Regions from separate parts of the Microbispora bryophytorum genome, predicted to be linked through region 2. Evidence: riboswitches for the same ligand, from Rfam matches in the RefSeq annotation. Region 2 holds a riboswitch; the other holds the start of a gene.

Region 1 (9,979 bases), on a different contig from region 2:
CACGGCTGCAGTTGATGTGGCTGCTGTGGGCGGTGGGACTGTTCGCCGCGCTCAACGCGCAGCGGATCGTGACGACCGACGGGCCGGTGTTGTTCCTGCTGACCCTGCCGCTGATCCCGGCCGCGGCCACGGTGGCGATCCTGCGCCACGGGTTGTACGACATCGAGCTGATCGTCAACCGGTCGCTGGTGTACGGGGTGCTCACGCTCGGCGTCGTGCTGGCCTACCTGGGCATCGTCGCGGGGCTGTCCGCGCTGGCGCGGGACCGGCTGTCGGCCACCCCGCTGATCGCGACCGCGGTCGTCGCGCTCGCCTTCGCGCCCGCCCGCTCGGCCGTACAGTCCGCGGTGGACCGGGTCATGTACGGCCAGCGCCGCGATCCTGCGGCGGCCGCCGCCCGGGTCGGCCTGCGGCTCGGCACCGGCCTGGACGGGGTCTTGCGTGCCGTGTGCGAGGCGCTGCGGCTGCCGTACGCCGCGGTCAGCTCCGACGGGCGGCTGGTCGCGACGTACGGCCGGGCGCCGCGGCTGCGGCACACCGTGCCGCTGGAGGTGGCCGGCGGGCCGCCCGCGGACCTGCTCGTCGGGCTGCGGGCGGGGGAGAGCCGGCTGTCCGGCGCGGACCGGCGGGCCCTGGGACTGCTGGCCGCCCCGGTCGGCCTGGCCCTGCAGGCGGTGCGTTTGTCGGAGCAACTGGGCGAGTCCCGCACGCGCATCGTGGCCGCGCGGGAGGAGGAACGCCGGCGACTGCGCCGCGATCTGCACGACGGCCTCGGCACCGTGCTCACCGCGGTGACGCTCAAGGCCGACGCGGCCCACAATCTGCGTCACACCGACCCCGAGCGGAGCGGGCGGCTCCTGCTCGACCTGCGCGCCGACCTGACTGCCGCGATCGCCGACATCCGCCGGCTCGTCTACGATCTGCGCCCGCCCGACCTCGACGAGCTCGGACTGCTGGGCGCGCTGCGCCAGCGCGCCCAGCAATCCTGGCGCCGCGAGCACGCCGGGTGCGTGGTCACGGTCGACGCCCCGGACGACCTGCCGCCGCTGCCCGCCGCGGTGGAGGTGGCCGCCTATCGCATCGCCACCGAGGCGGTCACCAACGCGCTGCGCCACGGCGGGGCGACGGCGTGCCGGGTCTCCCTGCGCGCCGATCACGCCCTGCACGTTGAGGTGAGCGACAGCGGCTCCGGGGGCGCCGGAGCGACGCCGCCCGCCGTGAGGTGCAGCTCACGCGCCCCGATGTCGTGGTCATGGACCTGCACATGCCGGGCGTCAACGGGGTGGAGGCCACCAGGGCCATCGTGCGCGCCGTGCCCGCCACCCGGGTGCTCGTGCTCACGATGTTCGAGGACGACGAGTCGGTGTTCGCGGCGATGCGCGCCGGAGCCTTCGGATACCTGGTCAAGGGCGCGAAGCAGGAGGAGATCGTCTGGGCGGTCCGCTCGGTCGCGGCCGGACACGCCGTCTTCGGCCCGAGCGTGGCTCGCCGGATCATCGACTTCTTCGCCGTCGGGGCCTCCCGCGCGCCGGCCCCGGAGCCCTTTCCCGAGCTCACCGCGCGTGAACGGGAGGTCCTCGACCTCATCGCGGCGGGACGGTCCAACCCCGCGATCGCCCGGCATCTGGCCATCAGCGGCAAGACGGTGAGCAACCACATCACCGCCATCTTCGCCAAGCTGGCGGTCGCCGACCGGGCCGAGGCCATCGTCCGCGCCCGCCAGGCCGGTCTCGGCGCCGATCTCGAGCAGGGTGCGAGTCGGGCCGATCCGGGGTAGCCGGTAGAGTGGGAACGGCCGACGACCTCGTGCGGGAGAGACCCCTGGCATTTCAGGGGCGCCGAAGGAGCAAACCTCCCCGGAATCTCTCAGGCATCCGTACCGCACGGACGAGGCGACTCTGAAAAGCAGGCCCGCCGGCCAGGCGGCGCCTCACCGAAGGGGAAAGCCGGGCTCGACGGCCCGGTGAAGCTCTCAGGTCCGATGACAGAGGGGGAGACCGCTTCACGACCGGCCGCGCCACCCAGGGCGCCGGACGGTCGCCGCAGGTCTCGACCCGCCCAGGAGGCCCCTGTCATGACCGATCGGTCCACACTTCGCGATCTTTCCGCTCCGCCCTTCGCCACCCGTCATATCGGCCCCTCCGAGGCCGGCCGCGCCCGGATGCTGGAGGCCGTCGGCTACGAGTCGGTGGCCGACCTGCTCGCCGTGGCCGTGCCCGAGGCCATCCGCACGCGCGGCCCGCTGAACCTGCCCGCGGCGGTGGGGGAGGCCGAGGCCCTGGCCGAGCTGCGCGCCCTCGCCGGCCGCAACCGGGTGCTGACTCCGATGATCGGCCTCGGATACCACGACACGATCACCCCGGGTGTCGTCCTCCGCAACGTGCTGGAGAACCCCGGGTGGTACACGGCGTACACGCCCTACCAGCCGGAGATCTCACAGGGGCGGCTGGAGGCGCTGCTGAACTTCCAGACGGTCGTGTCGGACCTCACCGGCCTCGACGTCGCCGGTGCGTCCCTGCTCGACGAGGCGACGGCCGCGGCCGAGGCGATGACGCTGGCGCGGCGGGCGAGCAAGGCGAAGACCGACGTGTTCGTGGTGGACGCCGACGCGCTGCCGCAGACCAAGGCCGTGCTGGCGACCCGCGCCGAGCCGCTCGGCATCACGCTGGTGGAGTCCGACCTCGCCGGTGAGCTGCCCGAGTGCTTCGGGGTCCTCGTCCAGTATCCGGGCGCGAGCGGCCGGGTGGCGTCCTTCCACGCGGTCGCCGAGCGGGCGCACGCCCAGGGGGCGCTGCTGGTGGCCGCGGCCGACCTGCTGGCGCTGACCCTGTTGGAGCCTCCGGGCGAGCAGGGCGCCGACATCGCCGTCGGCTCCTCTCAGCGCTTCGGTGTCCCGCTGGGCTACGGCGGCCCCCACGCCGCGTACATGGCCGTCCGCGAGGGCCTGCAGCGGCAGATGCCGGGCCGCCTGGTCGGCGTCTCGGTGGATGCCGACGGCCGCACGGCCTACCGGCTGGCCCTGCAGACCCGCGAGCAGCACATCCGGCGGGAGAAGGCCACCAGCAACATCTGCACCGCGCAGGTCCTGCTCGCCGTCATGGCCTCGATGTACGCCGTCTACCACGGCCCGGACGGTCTCAGGAGGATCGCCCAGCGGGCGCACCGGTACGCGGCCGTCCTGGCAGCCGGGCTGCGCGAGGGCGGCGTGGAGGTCGTCCACGACGAGTTCTTCGACACCGTGCTCGCCCGCGTGCCCGGCCGGGCCGCCGAGGTCGTGGCCGCCGCCGCGGAGCGGGGCGTGAACCTGCGCCTGGCCGGCGACGACCACGTCGGCGTCGCCTGCGACGAGAAGACCACCACGGACCACCTGCGGGCGGTCTGGGCGGCGTTCGGCGCGCCCGACCTCGTGGTCGAGGACCTCGACCGGGTGACCTCCGACGCGTTTCCGGCCGACCTCCACCGGACCTCGGACTTCCTCACCCACCCGGTGTTCCACTCCCACCGGTCCGAGACGGCGATGCTGCGCTACCTGCGGCGGCTGCAGGACAAGGACATCGCGCTCGACCGCTCGATGATCCCGCTGGGCTCCTGCACGATGAAGCTCAACGCGACCACCGAGATGGAGCCCATCACCTGGCCGGAGTTCGCGTCCATCCACCCGTTCGCGCCGGTGGAGCAGGCCGAGGGGTACGCCGAGCTGATCGCGACGCTGGAGGGCTGGCTGGCCGAGGTCACCGGCTACGACCGGGTGTCGATCCAGCCGAACGCGGGCTCCCAGGGCGAGTTCGCCGGGCTGCTGGCCATCAGGTCCTACCATCGCTCCAGGGGCGAGGGTAGCCGCGACGTGTGCCTCATCCCGTCCTCCGCGCACGGCACCAACGCCGCCAGCGCCGTCATGGCGGGCATGCGGGTCGTCGTGGTGGCCTGCGACGAAAGCGGCAACGTCGACCTGGCCGATCTCGCCGTCAAGATCGGCAAGCACCGCGACGCGCTCGCCGCGATCATGGTGACCTACCCGTCCACCCACGGGGTGTACGAGGAGACGATCGTCGAGATCTGCGAGCGGGTGCACGAGGCCGGCGGGCAGGTCTACGTCGACGGGGCCAACCTCAACGCGCTGGTGGGCCTGGCCAAGCTGGGCGAGTTCGGCGCGGACGTCTCCCACCTGAACCTGCACAAGACCTTCTGCATCCCGCACGGCGGCGGTGGTCCCGGCGTCGGCCCGGTCGCGGTCAAGGCCCACCTCGCCGAGCACCTGCCGGCGCACGTCTCGGCCGCGCCGTACGGCTCGGCGGGCATCCTGCCGATCTCGTGGGCGTACGTCAGGATGATGGGCGCCGACGGGCTGCGGCAGGCCACCGAGCAGGCGATCCTGTCGGCCAACTACCTGGCCCGGCGGCTGTCGCCGCACTACCCGGTGCTCTACACCGGCAAGGACGGCCTCGTCGCCCACGAGTGCATCGTCGACCTTCGCCAGATCACCAAGGAGACCGGCGTCACGGTGGACGACGTGGCCAAGCGGCTGATCGACTACGGCTTCCACGCGCCCACGATGTCGTTCCCCGTCGCCGGCACGCTCATGATCGAGCCGACCGAGAGCGAGGACCTGGCCGAGCTCGACCGCTTCGCCGACGCGATGATCGCCATCCGGGGCGAGATCGCGAAGGTGGCGTCGGGAGAGTACGACGCGACCGACAACCCGCTCCGCAACGCTCCGCACACGGCCGAGTGCCTCACCGTCGGCGAGTGGACCCACCCGTACTCGCGGGCGGTGGCCGCCTACCCGGTTCCCGGCCTGCGCGACGACAAGTACTGGTCGCCGGTGCGCCGCATCGACCAGGCGTACGGCGACCGCAACCTCGTCTGCTCCTGCCCGCCCCTGGAGGCCTACGAGGACTGATCAGTTGGGTATGTCGGCCCCGCCCGGCGGCCGGTCTCGTTAAGATCGCGGTGATCGTTTCTCATCACCTGCGACCATGCGAGGCCCCTGTATGACGGCCATCGATTCCGGGCGGCGGTCCGACCGGCTCGACCACGCGCGCCGGCTCGCCGAAGGCGGCGACCTCGACGGCGCGGCCGCGATCTTCGCGGAACTCGCCGCGGACGAGGACGCGCCGGACCGCGGCGAGGCCGGCGAGGGTCTGTCCGTCGTGGTCGAGCGGATGGCCGAGCGGCTGCTGGAGGACGGCGAGCCCGAGCGGGCCGCCGACGTCCTGCTTGAGGCGCTGTCGGTCAGCGCGGTGGCCGACCCGGCGCGGCTGCGGGTGCTGCTCGGCATGGCGCACCTGGAGATGGCGTGCGCGCAGTTCGCCGGAGCCGTGGAGGACAGCCGTCAGGAGGGGGCCGACGCCGGCACCGGCGCGCTCGCGATCGAACTGCTGGCCCGCACGCTGCCGCTGCGGGGCCGCGACGCCGACGCGGAGACCGTGTGGCGCTACGGCCTCGACCATCCCGATCCCGCGCTCGCCGAGCAGGTGCTGCTGCGCCTGGGCCGGGACGTCCGTCCCGGGATGGAGGCCGGCGCGGCCGGCTGAGGACGCTCAGCCGGCGGCGGTGAACCGACGGGCCGGATGTCAGCGCCCGGACGTCAGCGCCCGGACGTCAGCGCCCGGACGTCAGCGCTGGGAGCGGCGGCTGACGGCGTAGGCGAAGTTGACCGCGATGATCCCGCCCCAGGACAGGAGCAGGCCCGGGAGGTTCGCGTTTCCCACCGCGATCCCGGTCAGGGGGATGCCCAGGGCCAGCGACCCCATGGCCACGCCCACGGCGCCGTCCCTCTGCTTGACCACGGGGCCGGGCGGCTGGTGACGCAGCTGGGCCGCCACCTCGTTGCGTATTCGTGCGGCGATCTCGACGTCGAGCTTGTCGAGGAACGAGTCCACCAGCGCGTCCTCGTACTCGGGGCCGAGGTCACGACGGGCCGCCATGACGGCGCGCAGGTCCTCGCGGGTCGAGGAGGCCGCCGACGGCGGAGGAAGCGGCGGAGGAACGGGGCGCCCGGTCGCGGGCGGCGGCTGCTGCGATGTGATGTCCGTCACTGTGACATTCTGGCCCCTTCCGCGGGGGCGTGCCATCCTCCGATCGGAGGGTCGTGTCCTCCTGCTCCGGTCGGACCCGCTACCGTCGCCCGCATGGAGATCGAGACCCCGCACGGCCGTGCTCTGGCCGAGGTGGACGAGGCGGCCGATCCCCGGCTGCTGCTGGTCCTGACCCACGGGTCCGGGGGAGGTGTGGACGCCCCCGACCTGCTCGCCGTACGGGACGCGGTGCTGGCGATCGGGGGGACCGTCGCACGGGTGACCCAGCCCTTCCGGCTGCGCGGCGCGCGTGCGCCGGGGTCGGCGGTCAAGCAGGACGAGGCGTGGCTGTCGATCGTCGCCGCGCTTCGTGAGCGCCACCCGGACCTGCCGCTCGTCCAAGGCGGGCGCAGCAACGGCGCGCGGGTCGCCTGCCGCACCGCGCGCGCCGTCGGAGCCGAGGCGGTGGTGGCGCTCGCGTTCCCGCTCCACCCGCCGGGCAAGCCGGAACGCTCACGGGCGGAAGAACTACGGCAGGCGGGGATCCCCGTGCTCGTGGTCAGCGGAGATCGGGATCCGTTCGGCGTGCCGGACGAGAAGGACGCCGCACGTCTCGTGGTCCTCCCCGGGGAGGGGCACGAGTTCAAAAAGGACCCCGCCCGGGTGGGCGAGGTGGTGGCCCGGTGGCTGCTTTCGCCTAAGCGGCGCTGATGGCCATGTCGGTGGGGCGGTGCGGGGCGATGACGCCGCCGTCGGGCAGCAGCTCGCCGGTGTCCTCGAACAGCACGACGCCGTTGCAGAGCAGGCTCCAGCCCTGCTCTGGGTGACAGGCTATCGTGCGGGCGGCTTCTCGGTCCTTTGCATCCGCGCTGGGACAGGCCGGTTCATGAGGGCACATCGCCGGGGCTCCGTGTCTTATCGTTCGCTCTTGTTTGTCTTCCGGGTGCCCGTGGGGTATGACGCACACCACACTGGACTCCACCAGTTTGCGGCTCGGCCGCATCCGTACGACATAGTCCGTTCGGAGCATTTCCGCCGGTCGGGCAGGGGACCCGACCGCACCCCGAGCAGGCTCGCGCACACTGATGTGACCTAGTACACAAGAATGCCCCATTGGCGGCACCGGTCGGGCCTCGACACGCCGACGGTCGGGTAACCGAGATGTCACAGATTCCGGTCGGCGGACACGACCGATGCGGACCGACCGGAAATTCCAGGGGCTCAGCCGCCGAGGCCCGCGACCAGCGCGTCGAGGCCGTGCTCGAAGTCGCGCTCGCCCTCGGCGGTGCGCGCGTCGCGCACCTCGGCGTCCGGATCCGCCCACCCCGACTGCTGAACCTCCACCGCCACGCTGCCGAAGACGTAGGCGCGCAGCGCGCGGACCGCTCCGGCCGGGTCGCCCGCCCCCGACTCGCGCAACTGCTCGATCTGCTCCGTGATCGCGATGAGGGCCGACCCCTTCGGCGGCTTGGTCAGGGCCAGCGACAGCACGCCGGGGTGTTCGAGCAGCGCGGCACGGCTCGCGCGGGCCCAGGCGCGCGCCCTGTCCTGCCAGGTGGCGGCGGTGGCCGGATCGACCTGCACGGTCGTGACGTGCTCGGCGAGGGCGTCCATCAGCGCCTCCTTGCCCCGCGGCAGGTGGTGGTAGATCGCCATGGCCTCCACCTGGAGGGCGTCGCCGAGCCGGCGCATGGTCAGCCGGCGCAGGCCCTGGCCGTCGGCGATGTGCAGGGCGGCGTCGATGATCCGCTCGCGGGACAGGGGGACGGGTGGTCGCTTGGCAGGCACACGATCATGCTGCCATACTGATCCTTACTATGTAAAGGGGGGCGCACCCTGCGGTGCGGGTGCCCGCGCGGAGCGCGTACGCTACGGACTGCGACGCGAGTTCGATTGCGCGCGTCCGATCGCGCGAGTTCGATACCGAAGGGGCTGACGATGGCGTTTTTCCGTCCGCGGGTGAGCCGGGAGGCGGAGGTCCGCTACCACGCGGATCTGGAGATCCGGAAGGACTTCGACCACGTGCTGGAGAAGGTCCGGGTGGCGCAGCGGCGGTTCCAGGAGGCGAAGGCGGCGGGCGCGCCGCTCCCTGAGCTGCGTGAGGCGGCCCTGGGCTTCGACGCCGCCCTGACCGAGGGGCTGCGCGCGGCGGAGGCGGGCCAGCGCGCCACTTTCGGCGTGAAGTCCTACGACAGCAGGATCGCCCGGCGCAAGGCGAAGGCCACCCCCGACGGCGCGCTGTGGACCGACGAGGTGAACCGTCTGCGCACGCTGCGCGAGGCGCACCGCCTCAGCGGCATCCCGCGGGTGCCCCGCGCCTCCAAGACGGGCGACCCCGCCCGCCTGACCCCGCGCGACGTGCGCAAGGGCCTGGCCGCCGCCGGCCACTGAGCGCACGCAGCAGTACGGCCCGCACCCCCAGGGGTGCGGACCGTACGAGTATCCGGATCAGCCGGCCCGAATCTCAGCCGGCCAGAATCTCAGCTGGCCCGAATGTCAGCTAGCCCAGTCGAGCAGCGGGCGGGTGTTGCTCGGGTGGCGCAGCTTGGACAGCGACTCCTTCTCAAGCTGGCGGATCCGCTCACGGGTCAGGCCCAGGTGCTTGCCGATCTCGTCCAGCGTGTGCGGCTTGCCGTCGGCCAGGCCGAAGCGCAGGCTCATGATCTTGGCCTCGCGCGGCGACAGGTTGCTCAGCACGCCCTTGAGTTGCTCGGCCAGCAGCTGACGGTCCACGACCTCGGACGCCTCGGGGGAGTCGACGTCCTCGATGAGGTCGCCGATACGCGTCTCGCCGTCCTCGCCGATGGTCGAGTCGAGGCTGATCGGCTGCCGGCTGGTGCGCAGCAGCTCCTCGATCTGGTCCGGAGTCTTGTCCAGCTCGGCGGCCAGCTCCTCCGGCGTGGGCTCCCGGCCGAGCCGCTGGTGCATGTCACGCTCGACGCGCGACAGCTTCGACAGCATCTCCAGCACGTGGACGGGCAGCCGGATCGTCCGGGCCGAGTCGGCGAAGCCGCGCTGGATGGCCTGCCGGATCCACCACATGGCGTACGTCGAGAACTTGTAGCCCTTGGTGTAGTCGAACTTCTCGACGGCGCGGATCAGGCCGAGGTTGCCCTCCTGCACGACGTCGAGCAGGGCCATGCCCCGGTCGGTGTACTTCTTGGCCACCGAGACGACCAGGCGGAGGTTGGCCTCCAGCATGTGGTCCTTGGCCCGCCGGCCGTCCTCGATGACCCACTCCAGGTCCTCGCGCACGTGCGGGGGCAGGTGCTCGCCGTTATCGAGCCCGGTCTCCAGCTTGTACTCGGCGTACAGCCCGGCCTCGATCCGCTTGGCCAGCTCCACCTCCTGGGCGGCGGTGAGCAGGGTGCGGCGGCCGATGGACTTCAGGTAGGTGTGGACCGAGTCGCCCATGACCGAGGAGGTGTCGTCGAGGTCGAGCGTCCCGCCGTCCTCCACCTCGGCCTCGTCGGCCTGCGGCTCCTCGTCGTGCGGCTCCTCGGCGGCGGCCTTGGCCGTCTTCTTCGCCGCGCTCCTGGCGGCCGGCCCGTTCTTCGCGGCCTGCGCCGCGGCCTGGGCGGCCCGGCGGGACTTCCTGGCCGGCGTCGCGGGGGGAGCCCCCGCGCCCGTCTCGGCTGCCGCCTCGGTCTGCGCGACCGGCTCGCTGTCCGGGCCGCTGTCCGGGCCGCTGTCGGCGGCCAGGTTCACGCCCGCCTCCGTGAGCTCGCGCAGAATCGAGCGGCCCTCGACGGGGCTGACGCCGGCCTTGGCGAAGGCCTCGCGCAGCTCCGGCAGGGAAAGGCGACCCTGTGCGCGGCCTCGCTCCAAGAGCAGGTCGAGCGTCGTCGGGGTCGCCTCGCGCTCGGGCGAGGCCGCCACGGCGGTCCGGGGCATGAGGACACCTCCTCCTTGCGGAGTTCATGGTTGGTTCGCGGTCTGATGCTTGCGATCGGGGCGCGGCG
Region 2 (9,979 bases):
TGCGACAAATTACAAGATCACGGCGGGGGTGGGGGGTCAGCACTCGATGACGTTGACGGCGAGGCCGCCGCGCGAGGTCTCCTTGTATTTGTCGAGCATGTCCCTGCCGGTGTCGCGCATCGTCTTGATCGCCTTGTCCAGCGACACGAAGTGGCGGCCGTCGCCGCGCAGCGCGATGCGGGCGGCGGCGATCGCCTTGATCGAGGCGACGGCGTTGCGCTCGATGCACGGGATCTGGACGAGCCCGCCGATCGGGTCGCAGGTCAGGCCGAGGTTGTGCTCGATGCCGATCTCGGCGGCGTTCTCGACCTGCTCCGGCGTCCCGCCGAGCGCCTCGGTGAGGCCCGCCGCCGCCATCGAGCAGGCCGAGCCGACCTCGCCCTGGCAGCCCACCTCCGCGCCGGAGATGGAGGCGTTCTCCTTGAACAGCACGCCGATCGCGCCCGCGGTGAGAAGGAAACGGACGACGCCGTCCTCACCGGAACCCGGGAGGAAACGCATGTAGTACGACAGAACGGCCGGGACGATACCGGCGGCGCCGTTGGTCGGCGCGGTGACGATCCGGCCGCCCGCGGCGTTCTCCTCGTTGACGGCCAGCGCGAACAGCGTGACCCAGTCCATCGCCCGCAGCGGGTCGGTCCCGTCGGTTTCACCCTGCAGCCGCCGGTGCAGCTGGTGGGCCCGGCGGCGAACCTTGAGGCCGCCCGGCAGGACGCCCTCGCGGCTGGTGCCGCGCCGTACGCACTCGGCCATGACCGCCCACAGGTGCAGCAGGCGATCCCGGATCTCCTCCTCCGTACGGCCGAAGGCCTTCTCGTTCTCCATCATCAGGCCGGAGATCGACAGGCCGGTCTCCGCGCAGTGCGCGAGCAGTTCGTGCGCGGTCGTGAAGGCGTACGGCAGCGCCGTGTCATCGGGCTTGATCCGGTCGGCGCCGGTGGCGTTCTCGTCCACCACGAAGCCGCCGCCGACCGAGTAGTACACCTTCTCGCGCAGCACCGCGTCGCCGGCGTACGCCGTGAACCGCATGCCGTTCGGGTGGTGGGGGAGCGACAGCCTGCGCTCGAAGACGAGGTGCTCGCCGACCACGAACGGGATCTCCTGCACGCCGTACAGGGTGACCGTGCCGCTCGCCCGCATCGCCGCCAGTCGTTCGTCGACGGTGTCGACGTCGACCAGTTCGGGCTTGTCGCCGGACAGGCCCAGCAGGACCGCCTTGTCACTGCCGTGGCCCTTGCCGGTCAGCCCGAGCGAGCCGTACAGGACGGCCTCGACCCGGGTGACCTTCTCCAGCAGCCCGTCCCGGTGCAGCCCGCGGGCGAACCTGTGCGCCGCCGCCATCGGGCCGCCCGTGTGCGAGCTGGACGGCCCGATCCCCACCTTGAACAGGTCGAAGACGCTGATCGCCATTGACCGTCGCCTTTCACACGTCTCCGGTGGCCGTCAGGACTCGCCGGAGGTCAGCGCGGTGTACTCCGCGGCCGACAGCAGGTCGTCCGGCTCCTGCTCCACGCGCACGCGGAACAGCCAGCCCTCGCCGTACGGGTCGGAGTTGACCAGCGAGGGGTCGTCCACGACGGCGGGGTTGATCTCGACGACCTCACCGCCGACCGGCGCGAAGATGTCGCTCACGGACTTGGTGGACTCCACCTCGCCGACCGTGTCGCCGGCCGCGACCGTCGAGCCGGCCTCCGCGTGCACCTCCACGAAAACCACGTCGCCGAGCTGCTCGGCGGCGTACGCGGTGATGCCCACCGTCACGGTGAGGCCGTCCTCGATCCCGGCCACCCACTCGTGTTCCTTGGTGTAGCTCAGGTCGTCCGGAATGGTGCTCACTTGCTCCTCCTGTAGAAAGGCAGATCGACGACGTCGACCGGTTCTTGGCTGCCCCGGATGTCCACGGCCAGGCCACCCTTGTCCAGGGCGCCCTCGTCGACGTACGCCATGGCGATCGGGCGGCCGAGGGACTGCGACGGAGCGCCGCTGGTCACCTCGCCGACGACGGCGCCCTCCCGGGTGACGGGGTAGCCGTGGCGGGGCACGCGGCGGCCGAGCGCGGCGAGCCCGACCAGGCGCCGCCTGGTGCCGTTCTCCGCTGCCCGTTCGAGGGCGGCCTTGCCCACGAAGTCGCCGGGTTTGTCGAAGCGGACGACCCGGCCGAGGCCGGCGTCGAACGGCGTGATCGCGGCGCTCAGCTCGTTGCCGTAGAGCGGCATGCCGGCTTCCAGGCGCAGCGTGTCGCGGGCCGAGAGCCCTGCGGGGACGAGCCCGGCGTCCTTGCCCGCCTCGGCGAGGGCGTTCCACAGCGGCACGGCGTGCTCGTTCGCCACGAAGAGCTCGAAGCCGTCCTCGCCGGTGTATCCGGTGCGCGCGATCAGGGCGGGCGCGCCCGCGACGACGCCGGGGACGATGGCGTAGTACTTCAGATCGTCGAGGTCGGCGTCGGTCAGCGCGGCCAGGATCCCGGCGGCGCGCGGGCCCTGCACGGCGACCAGCGCGTACTCGTCCGACCGGTCGGTCACCCGCGCGTCGTGGCCGCGGACGCGGTCGGCGAGCTCACGGGCGACGAGGGCGTAGTTGGAGGCGTTGGCGACGACCATGTACCGGTCCTCGTCGAGGCGGTAGACGATGAGATCGTCGAGGATGCCGCCGGTCTCGTTCACGATCATCGTGTAGCGGGCGCGGCCGGGCGCGAGGACGCTGAGGTGGCCCACGAGGGCGCGGTCGAGCGCCTCGCCCGCCTGTGCGCCGACGACGAAGATCTCTCCCATGTGGGACAGGTCGAACAGCCCCGCGGCCGTGCGCACCGCGTTGTGCTCGGCCGACTCACTGCCGTAACGCAGGGGCATCTGCCAGCCCGCGAAGTCGGTCAGGGTCGCGCCCAGACTTTCGTGGACCCCGCGCAGCGGGGTGGATCGGGACATGCGCACCTCGGAAGGACGGATGCTGCGTTTGACATCGGGCATCCTCCCCCTCTGTCATCGGCGCCTGAGAGCTTCGTCCGATCTTTACCGGACTTTCACCTTCGGCGAGGCCTTCCGGCCTTCTTTCCAGAGGTCACCTGGCCCGCACGGTCCTTTGCCTTGAGAGGTTCGCGGGGAGGGCTTGCTCCTTCAGGGGCCCTGACCGGATGCCAGGACGCTCTCCCGCGCGGGATCACTGGTGTCCTGCAAGCCTAGTGGTTCGCCGCCATCCCCGTAACCGGCAGGTTCGCCCCGATTTCCCCGATCGGGGTATCCGGTCCTCGCGGGGCTCTCGTCACGACCTGCGATCGCACTCGCGTGACGGCCGATGCGCCGCGCACAGACGCGTCAGAGCGGACGGAAGGTCGTCGCCGGTGAGGATCCGCTGGTGGAGGGCCTGGGTGTCGGGGGACGGCTCGGTGCCGAGGCGGTCGACCAGGGTCCGGCGCAGTCGCTGATAGGACGCCGAGGCGTCGTGGGTGCGGCCCGAGCGATGCAGCGCCAGCATGAGCTGCCGGTGCGGCCGTTCGCGCAGCGGGTGGCGCCGTGCCCACTGCGCCAGGCCGCCGACGATCTCGTGATGGTGCCCGAGCGCCAGCCGTACGTCGAAGAGGTCTTCGGTCACCGCGCGCCGGTCCTCGTCGAGCCGTTCGGCCCAGGCGGACAGCTCGTCCACGTGCCGCATCGCGGGCAGGGCGTCGCCCCGCCAGAGGCTCAGCGCGTTCTCGAACATCCTCGCCGCATTGTGGTAATCGCCATTCTCGCGAGCGATTCTGGCCTGTTCCGCGAAATGGTTGAATACTGCAGCATCCACGGATCCCGACGGGACGGAAAGAAGGTAGCCGCCGTCCAGGGTGTGCAGCGGAGAAATGTCGGGGTCGCGCGGCGAGAGGCGTCGCCGCACCTGTGCGATGTAGGTGGTAAGATTCCGCGGCGCTGATTTAGTGGGGCGGCCATTCCACAACAGATCGATGAGCCGGTCCCGGTGAACCGCGATATTGGGATTGAGCAGGAACAATGCGAGGAGTTGCCGGTGCCTCGGAGCGAGCCCGGCGATGACATCCCCTGAAGGTTTCATGGCCAGGAACGGTCCGAGCACGGCGTAAAACACGGTTCCCCTCGCATGAAAGCAGCGTGAACGCGCCGACGATGCGGCTTTGATCGCCATTTGACCATATCTCTCCCCGGCGGCTTTCGTCAAAAATACGCCGTTTCTATGTCGGCCGCTGCGGAACCCCATAAACTCCGCTCTCGCGGCCGCAATGCCCTGCCCCGTGCGCGCCGATACGCCCGATAACCCAAATGAAATCGGTTTCAGATCATGCTCTCGCCGACTGTCCATGCCGGCGGAGTGAGAGTGCGACGCCGATTACGCGATGGTCAATGATCGATTCCGGCGCTCACCGGGTCGTCGCGGCGCCGCCTCCGGCCGCGGGAGCAGGCCGGGAGCACGCGGGGCCCGGCCTCGGTGCGCCGGGCGGGTGGCCGGGCCGCTCAAGCGCGATCGGACCGCTCAAGCGCGACCGGGGCGACGCCGGCCGGCGGCGGTGACCAGGGCGTGGAACAGCGGGCCGTCCTCGTCGGCCTCCGGGTGCCACTGGACGGCCAGGGCGAACGCCGCGTCCGTGACCGCGACGGCCTCGATCGTGTCGTCGTCGGAGCGGGCGGTGACCTCCAGCCCGCCGGCCAGGCGGTCGATCGCCTGGTGGTGATAGTGGGCGGGGGTGAGGTCCTCGCCGCCGTAGATCTCGGCCAACCCCGGCGAGAGCCGTACAGGGAGGCGGCCGAACGTCCCGGGGGCGGGGGAGTGGGCGGTGTGCCCGACCACGTCGGGCAGGTGCTGGTGGAGGGTGCCGCCCAGCGCCACGTTGAGCACCTGCAGGCCCCGGCAGATGCCGAGGAACGGCAGGCCGGTGCGCAGGGCGGCCTCCATCAGCCCGAACTCCGCCTCGTCGCGGAACTCCCGGACATATCCGGTCTGTTCGGCGGGCGGCGCGCCGTAGCGGGCGGGGTCGATGTCGCCCCCGCCCGCGATGATCAGCCCGTCCAGCCGCCCGGCCAGCGCGGCCGGCTCCCCGGCGGGCGGCAGGATGACCGGCTGGCCGCCCGCCCGCGCGATGTGGTCGACGTACATGTACGGCAGCAGCGCCGCCGTCATCTCCCAGACGGTGAACCTCGCCGGCTCGACGTAGCACGTCACGCCGATCACGGGACGAGCCATGGGCTTACCCCTTACAGCGGAGTGACGTACGCGCCGGAGATGCCGCCGTCGACCAGGAACTCCGAGGCGGTGATGAACGACGCGTCGTCGGAGGCGAGGAACGCGACCGCCGCGGCGATCTCCTCGGCCCGGGCGAAGCGGCCGATCGGCACGTGGACCAGGCGGCGCTGGGCGCGCTCGGGGTCCTTGGCGAACAGCTCCCGCAGCAGCGGGGTGTCCACCGGTCCGGGGCACAGCGCGTTGACCCGGATGCCCTCGCGGGCGAACTGGACGCCCAGCTCCCGGCTCATCGCGAGCACGCCGCCCTTGGAGGCGGTGTAGGAGATCTGCGAGGTGGCCGAGCCCATCACCGCGACGAACGACGCGGTGTTGATGATCGAGCCCTTGCCCTGCCGCTGCATGTACGGGATGGCGTGCCTGCAGCACAGGTAGACGCTGGTGAGGTTGACCTCCTGCACCCGGCGCCAGGCGTCGATGCCGGTCTCCAGGATGGAGTCGTCGTCCGGCGGCGAGATGCCCGCGTTGTTGAACGCGATGTCGACGCTGCCGAACTCCTCGAACGCGGTCCGGTACATCCGGGCCACGTCGTCCTCGTTCGCCACGTCGGCCTTGACGAACAGGCCGCCGACCTCACCGGCCGCCTTCGCGCCGGCCTCCTCGTCGAGGTCGGCCACCACGACCTTGGCGCCCTCCTGGGCGAACCGGTGGGCCGTGGCCAGCCCGATGCCGCTGCCCGCCCCGGTGATGACGGCGACGCGGTCCTGCAAACGCTGCATTGTTCTACTCCGTGGAGATGAAGACGTTCTTGGTCTCGGTGAAGGCCGACAGGGCGTCGGGGCCGAGCTCCCGCCCGAGGCCCGATTGCTTGAAGCCGCCGAACGGGGTCCAGTAGCGGACGCTGGAGTGCGAGTTGACCGACAGGTTGCCCGCCTCGACGGCCCGCGCCACCCGCAGCGCCCGGCCCACGTCGCGGGTCCAGATCGACCCCGACAGGCCGTACGCCGTGTCGTTGGCGATCCGTACGGCGTCGGCCTCGTCCTCGAACGGCACGACGGTCACCACGGGTCCGAAGATCTCCTCGGTGAACGCCCTGCGGAAGGACTCCGAGGACGAGGACGACCCGGCCAGCAGGGTGGGCGGGAACCAGTAGCCGGGTCCGCTCGGGCAGGACCCGGCGGCGTACACGTCGGCCTGGTCGACGAACGACGCGACGCGCTCCCGGTGCTCGGCGCTGATCAGCGGGCCCATCTGGCTCGCGGGGTCGTTCGGGTCGCCGACCTTCACCTCCCGCACCGCCTGCGACAGGCGCACGAGGAAGTCGTCGTAGACGGAGCGCTCCACCAGGATGCGCGAGCGGGCGCAGCAGTCCTGGCCGGAGTTGTCGAAGACCGCCATGGGCGCCGAGGCCGCGGCCTTGTCGAGGTCGGCGTCGGCGAAGACGATGTTGGCGCTCTTGCCGCCCAGCTCCAGCGTCACCCGTTTGACCTGCTCCGCGGCCTTGGCGCCGATCAGTCTCCCGACCTCGGTCGAGCCGGTGAACACGATCTTCCGCACGTCGGGGTGCTCGACGAGCCGGGCGCCGGCGACCTCACCCTCGCCGGGGACGACCTGGAGCACGCCCTCGGGCAGCCCGGCCTCCAGGGCGAGCTCGGCCAGCCGCAGCGCGGTCAGCGGGGTCCACTCGGCCGGCTTCACGATCACCGTGTTTCCGGCGGCGAGGGCCGGGGCGGCTCCCCAGGTCATGACGACCATCGGGAAGTTCCACGGCACGATGATCCCGACCACGCCCAGCGGCTCGGCGAACGTGACGTCCACCCCGCCGGGCACCGGGATCTGCCTGCCGTGGTCGCGCTCGGGCGCGCCCGCGTAGAAGTTCAGCACGTCGCGGACGTTGCCCGCCTCCCAGCGGGCGTTGCCCACCGTGTGGCCGGCGCCGGTGATCTCCAGCCGCGCCAGCTCCTCCGCGTGGTCCTCCACGACCTGCGCGAAGCGGCGCAGCAGCCGGGCCCGCTCGCCCGGGGCGACCGCGCGCCAGGCCGGGAAGGCCCGGACGGCCCGCTCGACCGCGCGGTCCACCTCCGCGGCGTCCGCCATCTCGACCTCGGCGATCACGTCCTCGGTCGCCGGATTGACTATCTTCACAGCCGTTCGAACCCCCGATAGAGCTCCCAGTCGGTGACCGCCGCGTCGAAGGCGGCCAGCTCGACCCTCGCGTTGTTGGCGTAGTGCTCGACCACGTCCTTGCCGAACGCCTCCTCGGCGATCGGCGAGCCCTCCCACAGCGTCAGCGCGTCGCGGAGCGTGGCGGGCACCCGCTCGGCCCCGGAGTCGTAGGCGTTCCCGCCGAACGGCTCGTCCAGCTCCAGCCCGGCGTCGATGCCGCGCAGCCCCGCCGCGATCATGGCCGCGACCGCGAGGTAGGGATTGACGTCGCCGCCCGGCACCCGGTTCTCGATCCGCAGGGAGGGGCCGTGGCCGACCAGCCGCAGCGAGCAGGTGCGGTTGTCCACGCCCCACTTGACGGCGGTGGGGGCGAAGCTGCCGGGCACGAAGCGCTTGTAAGAGTTGACGTTGGGCGCGTAGAGCAGCGTCAGCTCCCGCATCGCCGCGAGCTGCCCGGCGACGAAGCGCCGGCCGGTCTCCGACAGCCCGTACGGCTCGCCGCCCGCCATCACGGGCGTGCCGCCGGCGTCGCGCAGCGAGATGTGGATGTGGCAGGAGTTGCCCTCGCGCTGGTTCGGCTTGGCCATGAACGTGATCGACCTGCCCTCCTGGGCGGCGATCTCCTTGGCGCCGTTCTTGTAGAACACGTGGTTGTCGCAGGTGGACAGCGCGTCGGCGTACCGGAAGGCGATCTCGTGCTGGCCGAGGTTGCACTCGCCCTTGGCGGACTCGACGTACAACCCGGCGCCCTCCATGCCGAGCCTGATCCTGCGCAGCAGCGGCTCGATCCGGGAGGTGCCGAGCAGCGAGTAGTCGACGTTGTAGAGGTTGGCCGGGGTCAGGTCGCGGTAGCCCCGCTGCCAGGCCTGCTCGTAGCTGTCGTCGTAGACGACGAACTCCAGCTCGGTGCCGACGTAGGCGGTCCAGCCGCGTTCGGCGAGCCGGGCGAGCTGGCGGCGCAGGATCTGCCGGGGCGAGGGCACGACGTCCGCGCCGTCCTCCCACACGAGGTCGGCCAGCAGCAGCACGGTGCCCTCGTGCCAGGGCACGCGGCGCAGCGTCGACAGGTCCGGCCGCATGACGAAGTCGCCGTAGCCGCGCTCCCAGGACGACATGGCGTATCCGCCCACGGTGTTCATGTCGACGTCGACGGCGAGCAGGTAGTTGCAGCCCTCCGCGGAGTGGTCCAGCACCTCCTCCAGGAAGTACCGCGCCGACAGCCGCTTGCCCTGCAGCCGCCCCTGCATGTCGGTGACCGCGAGCAGGACCGTGTCCACGCGGCCCGCTTCGACGTCATCGCGGAGTCGCTCCACGCTGAGCACGGTGCCTCCCGTCCAAAAGTCTGGAATCAGACCATTGAGGGCATGCAAGCACCATGTTCCCCTCGTCGTCAACAATGTCCGGGGGGTTTACCCTCGGTCACAGAGACGGGGGACCCGCGGTGACGGGTGGAGGGACGATGCGCATGGAGAGCACCCCGGCGGACGCGTCCGTCTCCGGCCCCCGGGCTCCGGTCGCGTCCGTGTCGCGGGACGCGACCGTGGGGATCACCGGCGTGGTGTCGCTGCTGCGGCCGGTGCGGGCGGGCAACGCGTTCGAGGAGACCGTCGAGCGCCTGCTGCAGGCCATCAAGCTCGGCGTCGTCCCGCACGGTGAGAAGCTGCCGCCGGAGCGCGAGCTGGCCACCCGGCTCGGCATCAGCAGGGTCACGCTGCGCGAGGCGATCCGCGCGCTGCAGGAGGCCGGCTACCTCGACGTGCGGCGCGGCCGGTACGGCGGGGCCTTCGTCGTCTACCGGCCGCCGAGCCCGCGCAAGGGCGACCTGCGCAGGGCCGTCACCCGCATGGGCGAGGACGATCTCGAAGACGCGCTGACGTTCCGGATGGCCGTCGAGTGCGGGGCGGCCCGGGTGCTCGCGACCGCCGACCTGACCCCGCGGCAGCGGGAGACGCTGGCCGCCCGGTTGTCCGGGGTGAACGACGCGGCGCCGGACGACTACCGCCGGATGGACATCGCGTTCCACCTGGCGATCGCGGAGCTGAGCGGCTCGCCGCTGCTGGCCGCCGCCTGCGCCGACGCCCGGCTGCGGGTGACCGATCTGCTCAACGCGATCCCCGTGCTGCGGCCCAACATCGAGCACGCGGCCGTCCAGCACGCCGCCATCGCCGCCGCGATCGTGGACGGTGACCCCGAGGCCGCCGAACGGGCGGTGGCCGAGCACCTGGAGGGCACGGCGGCCCTGCTGCGCGGCTTTCTCGCCTGACCGCTTCCCCCGCCACGTAGCATCGGAGGCCGGGGGATCGCTTCATGGCCTATTGGTTTCACGAACGCATCGTCGAGGTGCACCGTCTGCCGCTGTTCTGCTTCTTCGTCGCGCTGATCACGGCGTTCGTCTTCACGCGGGTGAACGCACGGCTGATCAGGGCGCGGGTGCGGTGGCTCGGCAACGTGAGCGTGGGCGAGATGCACATCCACCACGTGGTGTTCGGCGTGGTGCTCTCGCTGCTCGGCGGGGTGGCCGGGCTGGTCCTGTCGGACGTGTCCACCGGCTGGTATGCCTTCTCCGCCGCCGTGTTCGGCGTGGGCGCCGCCCTCGTGCTCGACGAGTTCGCACTGATCCTGCACCTGCGCG

The links. Region 2 has a riboswitch for glycine ahead of gcvT (glycine cleavage system aminomethyltransferase GcvT). Riboswitches for the same ligand answer to the same signal wherever they lie in the genome.
Region 1: another riboswitch for glycine. It lies ahead of gcvP (aminomethyl-transferring glycine dehydrogenase); the one in region 2 lies ahead of gcvT (glycine cleavage system aminomethyltransferase GcvT).

The regions. Positions count from the first base shown of each region.
Region 1 is NZ_JBICTF010000005.1:175,301-185,279, forward strand. Features, by position in the region: partial or broken gene ACGFIB_RS18150 (histidine kinase) at 360-926, shown strand; gene ACGFIB_RS18155 (LuxR C-terminal-related transcriptional regulator) at 1,265-1,777, shown strand; glycine riboswitch at 1,800-1,892, shown strand; gene gcvP (aminomethyl-transferring glycine dehydrogenase) at 2,075-4,900, shown strand; gene ACGFIB_RS18165 (hypothetical protein) at 4,992-5,534, shown strand; gene ACGFIB_RS18170 (hypothetical protein) at 5,616-6,038, opposite strand; gene ACGFIB_RS18175 (alpha/beta hydrolase family protein) at 6,132-6,728, shown strand; gene ACGFIB_RS18180 (DUF5999 family protein) at 6,715-6,915, opposite strand; gene ACGFIB_RS18185 (TetR/AcrR family transcriptional regulator C-terminal domain-containing protein) at 7,239-7,805, opposite strand; gene ACGFIB_RS18190 (hypothetical protein) at 7,956-8,408, shown strand; gene ACGFIB_RS18195 (RNA polymerase sigma factor) at 8,514-9,911, opposite strand.
Region 2 is NZ_JBICTF010000009.1:27,850-37,828, reverse strand. Features, by position in the region: gene ACGFIB_RS27565 (L-serine ammonia-lyase) at 37-1,410, opposite strand; gene gcvH (glycine cleavage system protein GcvH) at 1,444-1,836, opposite strand; gene gcvT (glycine cleavage system aminomethyltransferase GcvT) at 1,833-2,924, opposite strand; glycine riboswitch at 2,966-3,061, opposite strand; glycine riboswitch at 3,062-3,159, opposite strand; gene ACGFIB_RS27550 (AfsR/SARP family transcriptional regulator) at 3,259-4,131, opposite strand; gene ACGFIB_RS27545 (gamma-glutamyl-gamma-aminobutyrate hydrolase family protein) at 4,477-5,184, opposite strand; gene ACGFIB_RS27540 (3-oxoacyl-ACP reductase) at 5,196-5,960, opposite strand; gene ACGFIB_RS27535 (aldehyde dehydrogenase family protein) at 5,965-7,356, opposite strand; gene ACGFIB_RS27530 (glutamine synthetase family protein) at 7,323-8,660, opposite strand; gene ACGFIB_RS27525 (FadR/GntR family transcriptional regulator) at 8,807-9,610, shown strand; gene ACGFIB_RS27520 (hypothetical protein) at 9,655-9,979, shown strand, end outside.